Thiorhodovibrio winogradskyi: one gene and its partner. The protein of the gene in region 1 interacts with the protein of each later gene in a pairwise test. Links are inferred from orthologs where the notes say so. Each region holds a gene or a part of one and is shown in the gene's direction. Other genes may lie near its edges. The genes, in order: Thiowin_RS07210 and Thiowin_RS13845.

The links.
Region 2: the proteins of Thiowin_RS07210 (region 1) and Thiowin_RS13845 interact in binary tests that used the Escherichia coli proteins (3 or more experiments, as listed by UniProt). The link is inferred for Thiorhodovibrio winogradskyi from one-to-one orthologs.

The regions. Positions count from the first base shown.
Region 1 is NZ_CP121472.1:1,594,489-1,597,634, forward strand. What follows is about bases 196-3,023. They hold Thiowin_RS07210 (glutamate-5-semialdehyde dehydrogenase), read left to right. Parts: upstream 196-886; coding sequence 887-2,161; downstream 2,162-3,023. Other genes in these bases: holA (DNA polymerase III subunit delta), read left to right, coding at 196-766; nadD (nicotinate-nucleotide adenylyltransferase), read left to right, coding at 2,182-2,844. Outside these bases: more of holA, read left to right, coding at 1-195; Thiowin_RS07220 (proline iminopeptidase-family hydrolase), read left to right, coding at 3,102-3,146. UniProt on the Escherichia coli protein: Catalyzes the NADPH-dependent reduction of L-glutamate 5-phosphate into L-glutamate 5-semialdehyde and phosphate. The product spontaneously undergoes cyclization to form 1-pyrroline-5-carboxylate.
Region 2 is NZ_CP121472.1:3,055,128-3,058,444, forward strand. The notes cover bases 174-3,172. They hold Thiowin_RS13845 (LytR/AlgR family response regulator transcription factor), read left to right. Parts: upstream 174-1,305; coding sequence 1,306-2,040; downstream 2,041-3,172. Other genes in these bases: Thiowin_RS13840 (sensor histidine kinase), read left to right, coding at 174-1,309; hemC (hydroxymethylbilane synthase), read left to right, coding at 2,148-3,074; Thiowin_RS13855 (uroporphyrinogen-III synthase), read left to right, coding at 3,071-3,172. Outside these bases: argH (argininosuccinate lyase), read right to left, coding at 1-25; more of Thiowin_RS13840, read left to right, coding at 140-173; more of Thiowin_RS13855, read left to right, coding at 3,173-3,317. UniProt on the Escherichia coli protein: Member of the two-component regulatory system BtsS/BtsR, which is part of a nutrient-sensing regulatory network composed of BtsS/BtsR, the low-affinity pyruvate signaling system YpdA/YpdB and their respective target proteins, BtsT and YhjX.

The DNA.
Region 1 (3,146 bases):
CGACAAGCTCGGCCGCGAGGGCGCCGACGCCATCCGCGCCTATTGCGAGAAGCCCGCGCAAGACGTGCTGCTGCTGATCCAGGCCCCCGCATTGGGCTGGAAGGAGCTGAAAACCAAGTGGGCGCGGACGCTTGACCGGGTGGGCGTGATTCTCGAAGTTCGTCGCCTGCAAGGTGGTGCGCTGGTGCAATGGCTGGATCAGCGCTTGCGCGCCAAGGGCTTCACGCCAACGCCCGAGGTCGCCGCGCTGTTGGCCGAACGGGTGGAGGGCAATCTGCTCGCCGCTGATCAGGAAGTCAGCAAGCTGGCGTTGTTGCTGGAGCCCGGTCCCATTGATCCCGAGGCCCTGCGCGCCGCCGTGGCCGACAGTGCGCGCTATGATCTCTTCGACCTAAGTGGTGCCGCCCTGGCCGGGGATCGCGCGCGCACGCAGCGCATCATCCATGGCTTGGCGGGGGAGGGCACGGCCGAGCCCTTGGTGCTCTGGGTATTGGCGCGCGAAGTGCGCATGCTGGCCGCGGTTGCTTTTGCGCGCCGCGCGCGGGCTGACCTAAACGCCGTCTTTCAAACCCATCAGGTATGGGAGTCCCGCCGCGCGGGGGTGATACAGGCGCTGGAGCGCTATTCGCTGCCCTATCTGTGGCGTTTGTTGCTGGAATGCGCGGCGGTGGATCTCGCCATCAAAGGTCGCGGCGAGGGCGATCCCTGGACCATGCTCGCGCGCATCGCCGACGGGTTGGCGCGGGGTGTGAAACGCCAGCCCTGAATCACGCGAGCCCGAATGACGAGATCAGGGGACGACGAGATCAGTGATTACGCAAGCAGGGAATCAACAGCCCTCGGGTCGTGAATCCTCTATCAATTGACGGGAGCCAGTCTGAAGCCAATGCAGCAATCAACCATCACCGACATTCAAGACTACATGGATCAAACCGGGGCCGCCGCGCGCACCGCCGCGCGGGCGCTGGCGCGCGCGAGCGCGGCGCAAAAGAACCAGGCGCTGCTCGCCATGGCTGGCGCGCTCGATCAGGCGCGCGTCCAACTCGCGGCGGCCAACCGTGCCGATCTCGAGGCCGGCGAGGCCAAGGGTCTGGACGCCGCGCTGCTTGATCGCCTGGAACTCACCCCGGCGCGCATCGATGCCATGATCGAGGGCTTGACCCAAATCGCCGCGCTGCCCGATCCAATTGGCGCCATCACCGATCTCAATTATCGACCCTCTGGCATTCAGGTCGGGCGCATGCGGGTGCCGCTCGGCGTGGTCGGAATCATTTATGAATCGCGCCCCAATGTGACCGCCGATGCCGCCGCCTTGTGTCTTAAGTCCGGCAATGCCAGTCTGCTGCGCGGCGGCTCCGAGGCTTTTCACTCCAACCAGGCCATTGCCGAGTGTATTCGCTTGGGGCTGGAGCAGGCCGGCTTGCCGCTGGAGGCGGTGCAGGTGATCGCCACCACCGACCGTGCCGCCGTGGGCGCCATGCTGAGTTGCCCCGAATACGTCGATGTCATCATCCCACGTGGCGGCAAGGGGCTGATCGAGCGTATCAGCCGCGAGGCGCGCATGCCGGTGATCAAGCATCTCGATGGCATCTGCCATGTCTACATCGACGACCAGGCCGATCTGGACAAGGCCTTTGCCATTGCCATGAATGCCAAGACCCAGCGCTTTGGGACCTGCAACACCCTGGAGACTCTGCTGGTCGCTGAAGGGGTCGCCGCAAACGTCTTGCCGCGACTCGCCACGGCACTGACGGAAAAGGGCGTCGAGTTGCGGGGTTGTGCCGAGACCTGCCGGCTGGTACCAAAGGCAACACCCGCCACGGAGGACGACTGGGATACCGAATACCTGGCGCCCATCCTGTCCATCCGCGTGGTCTCCGGCCTGGACGCGGCCATCGACCACATCGAGCGCCACAGTTCGCGCCATACCGACAGCATTGTGACCGAGGACTACAGTCGCGCCCGGCGTTTTCTGCGCGAGGTGGATTCCAGTTCGGTGATGGTCAATGCTTCCACGCGTTTCGCCGATGGCTTTGAGTACGGATTGGGTGCGGAGATTGGCATTAGTACCGACAAATTCCACGCCCGCGGTCCGGTCGGGCTCGAAGGTTTGACCAGCCAGAAATTCATCGTGCTTGGGGATGGCCAGGTACGGGGGTGAGACTGCGCGCGGGCACCGGCATGATCGGCGTATTTGGCGGGACCTTCGATCCGATTCACTTCGGTCATCTGCGACCGGCGTTCGAGGTCTATCAGCGTCTGGGGCTTGAGCAGTTACGGCTGATTCCACTGAATCAGGCCGTGCATCGTCCCCAGCCGGTGGCCTCCGGCGAGCAGCGGCTGCGCATGCTCGAGGCCGCCATCGCTGGCCAGCCGGGGTTGATTGCCGACCGGCGAGAACTCGACCGCGCGGGGCTATCGCGGACCTTGGATACACTCATCTCCTTGCGCGGCGAGCTTGGGTCGGATTTGTCCCTGTGCCTGCTGGTTGGCGGTGATGCCTTCGAGAGCTTTGCCGATTGGTATCGGCCGGAGGAAATTTTGCAACTCGCGCATTTGATTGTGATGCGGCGTCCGCAAGCGCGCACATCCACCGATCCGCGCTTGCGCGACCTGCTTGCAAGGCATCGCGGCAGTGATCCGGAGTGCCTGCGCCAAGCTCCGGCCGGCGCTATTTGGTTTCAAGAGGTGACCCAGATGGCCATTTCCGCCAGCGCCATCCGCGCCGCCCTGTCGCAGGGAAGAAGTCCGCGTTACCTGCTGCCGGATTCGGTGCTGGCCATGATACACGCATCAGGCGTTTACCCTGGAAAGAGCAGACGCTCGCCTGCCAAAATTGGCTAACCAACTGAAATATCGCACCACTCGGCCGTGGACTGACCGTGCGGGGGGGGGCGTGCGCAATGTCGCCACCAGCTAGATTGGTTTTGACCATAATCCGAGCCACCCTCCTGGAATCACCGCTTGCGTGGACAGGTCATCCTGGTCTTCAACATCAGGGATGGCAGACCTGACTACCTTTGGTGCGGTCGCCAGTGGCTCGGTTGATGATCTAAGGCGAAGGCCAGGTGCAAAATCACCGTCATGAGGAAGTCAAGAGAATGACCACAAACGCAACCACTGGCCAGACAGCTAGAGCGATCACT
Region 2 (3,317 bases), 1.5 Mb from region 1 along the record:
TTTGGGTAAACTCTGTCTGCTGCATGAGATCCGCCAGAAGGGAGAATTAGCGAGAATGAAGATCCGGCGCGCGGCCACCGGAAAATCCGCGCGCATCAAGAGGCGCGAGATTTGGTTACTGAATGGGTACCAATGCGAAATGAGATCCGAGAAGCCAGGGGAAACCAGGACACGCACATCCCCATCAAACCGGCCGAGCAAGGACGACATCAGGGGTGCGCGCCATAGGTCCGCCAGTGAAACCAAGCGCGATTCCGAACCGACGGCGCGAGCCAATCTGCTGCCCGATTTCCGCAGCCTGCCCATGGTGCTGGGAGTGGTGGTCTACGCCGAGCTGCTGGCGATCTTGATCACCCTGACGTCCCCGCAGCCGCTTGCGACATTCTGGACCAGAATGGGGCCTTTGTCAGTCTTTGTGCAGCTGATCGCCTTGCTTGCCGCGGCCTTGCTGTGCGGCGCCCGGCCAAGTTTGGGGCGCATCGATGCGCGTCTTGGCGCACTCGGCGCGCTGGTCATGATCATCGGCTCGAGCGCCGCCATCACTGCCGGCGCCGCGCTGCTGGTTCCGCCAGAAATGGCTCAAGGGCTCTATCCCCAGGATGGACTTGCCGGGCTCATGATACGCACGCTTTGCATCAGCGCTATCGTCGGAGCCCTGTTCTTGCGCTACCTTTATTTACATCAGCAATGGCGTTCCCAAGTGGAGGCGGTCGCGAATGCGCGCTTCAAGACCCTGCAGGCGAAGATTCGCCCGCATTTTTTGTTCAATAGCATGAATACCATCGCCAGCCTGACGCGGACCAACCCCAAGCTCGCCGAGGAAACAGTGCTCGATTTGGCCGACCTGTTCCGTGCCTCGCTTGCGACGGATGCCGAGTCCGCGACCTTGGGCGAGGAATTCGAACTTGCCCGACGTTATTTGAACATCGAACAGCTGCGCCTGGGAGCGCGTATGCGAGTCGACTGGGATGTCGATCAGGTCCCTGGCGAGGCACTACTGCCGCCCCTGATTCTGCAACCCCTGGTTGAAAACGCCGTCTACCACGGGATTCATCCATCCTTGCATCCGGGTTTCATTCGCATTGGCGCGACCTACCGTCGTGGGCAAATTCATGTCACCATCGACAACAGCCTGCCGCTGCCCGGAGAGTCCGCTGGAAACCGCCATCGTGGTCATCGCATGGCGATTGCCAATGTCAGTCAACGACTGGATGCCATGTTCCCCGGCGCCGCCAGCCTGCGCCACGGCGCCAGGGACCAAAGATATCAAGTGCGATTCGCCTTTCCCCACCCATGGAGACAGGCATGAAGATACTCCTTGTCGATGATGAAGCGCATGCACGCGAGCGCCTGCGCCGCCTGATCGCGGAATTGGATGATCACTACCAGGTAGCGGCGGAAGCGGACAATGGCGCGGATGCGCTGCGTCGCTGCATCGAAACCAACGCGGACCTGGTTCTGCTCGACATTCGCATGCCCGGGATGGATGGACTGAGCGTTGCCGAGCATCTGGCTCGGCTCAGTCCGCCGCCCGCGGTGATTCTGATCACGGCCTATCCAGAATATGCACTCGAGGCCTTCGAGCATCAGGTCGCCAATTACTTGGTCAAGCCAGTGCGTGGTGAACGGCTACGTGAGGCGCTCGAGCGACTGCGGGTCACGACCAAAGCACAGCAGCAGCTAGCGGCGGAAGAGGCACCGTCAGCCCCGCGCCGCCACCTGAGCGCCCAATACCGGGGAGGAGTGCAGACAGTGGCCATTGAGGACATCCTTTTTCTGCAAGCCGAGCAGAAATACGTCACCGTCTATCATGGCCGCGGCAAAATGCTGCTGGATGAATCCCTGAAAACCCTGGAGCAGGAGTTTCCCGAGCGCTTTCTGCGCATTCACCGCAGCATTCTAGTGTGCGCCCGACGCCTGATCGGACTTGAGAAAAGCCCGGATGGCGGCATTTTTGCCATACTCGATGGAACCGATCAGCGCCTACCCGTCAGCCGCCGTCACCTGCCGAACGTGCGCCGCTTTCTGCGCGCAAACTGAAAATAAGGATTATCGCTGCGGTCGCCCCGCGCGAGTCGCTATACTTCACTCCCTGTAGTTCACTCCCATTATTTTTTCTTGCCCTTTTGCATCGGATCCCTCCTGTCATGACCGAGACTCTGAAAATCGCTACCCGCAAATCCCCGCTTGCCATGTGGCAGGCCGAACATGTCACTGCCGCCCTCGGACGGCTCTACCCGGAACTCAGGGTTGAAATCATCGGCATGACCACCCGCGGCGACAAGCTGCTTGATGCGCCCCTGGCCAAGGTCGGCGGCAAGGGACTGTTCGTGAAAGAGCTCGAGCAAGGCATGCTTGATGGCGATGCGGACATCGCCGTGCATTCAATGAAAGATGTCCCAGTCGGTTTTCCCGACGGGCTGCACCTGGCAGCCATTCTAGAGCGCGAGAATCCCCACGATGCCTTTGTGTCTCATACCTTCGCGGGCATTGACGACTTGCCCCAGGGTGCCTGCGTGGGCACGTCCAGTCTCAGGCGCCAATGTCAGCTCACGGCCCGGCGACCGGATTTGCGCATCGAGCCGCTGCGAGGCAATGTCAATACCCGGCTGGCCAAGCTCGATGAGGGCCTTTATGACGCCATTATTCTCGCGGCCGCGGGTTTGATTCGCCTGGACTTTGGCGCGCGCATTCGTGCTGTCTTGCCGCCGGAGGAAAGTCTGCCCGCCATCGGCCAGGGAGCCATTGGTATCGAGTGCCGCAGCCAGGATGAGCGCGTCAATGCCCTGATCGCCCCCCTGCATCACCAAAACACTGCCGAGCGCGTCCTGGCGGAGCGCGCAATGAACGAGCGCCTTGACGGCGGCTGTCAGGTTCCCATCGCCGGCCATGCCATTCACCAGGACGGGCAGCTGTACCTGCGCGGTCTGGTCGGCACGCCCGATGGTCAACGCATTCTGCGCGCCGAGGAACGCGCCGCCCCCGAGCAAGCCGAGGCCATGGGACGCCGGGTAGCGGAATCGCTACTCGCCCAGGGCGCCGATGAGATTCTTAGCGCACTGTCCGAAGAATGACAACCTCTGCCCAAACCCCGAAACCCGGCGAGATTCCCTGCGATCTAAAGGGCCAGACCATTCTGGTCACGCGTCCGGCGGAGCAAGCAGCGCATCTGTGCGATCTGATCCAACTGGCCAACGGCGCGGCGCTGCTCTTTCCAACCGTCAAGATTCGCCCATCGGTCCATGCCAGCAAGGCTCAGGACCGGATGCGCGAGCCTTGGAACCTGATGATTTTCATCAGCCGCAACGCGGTCAATT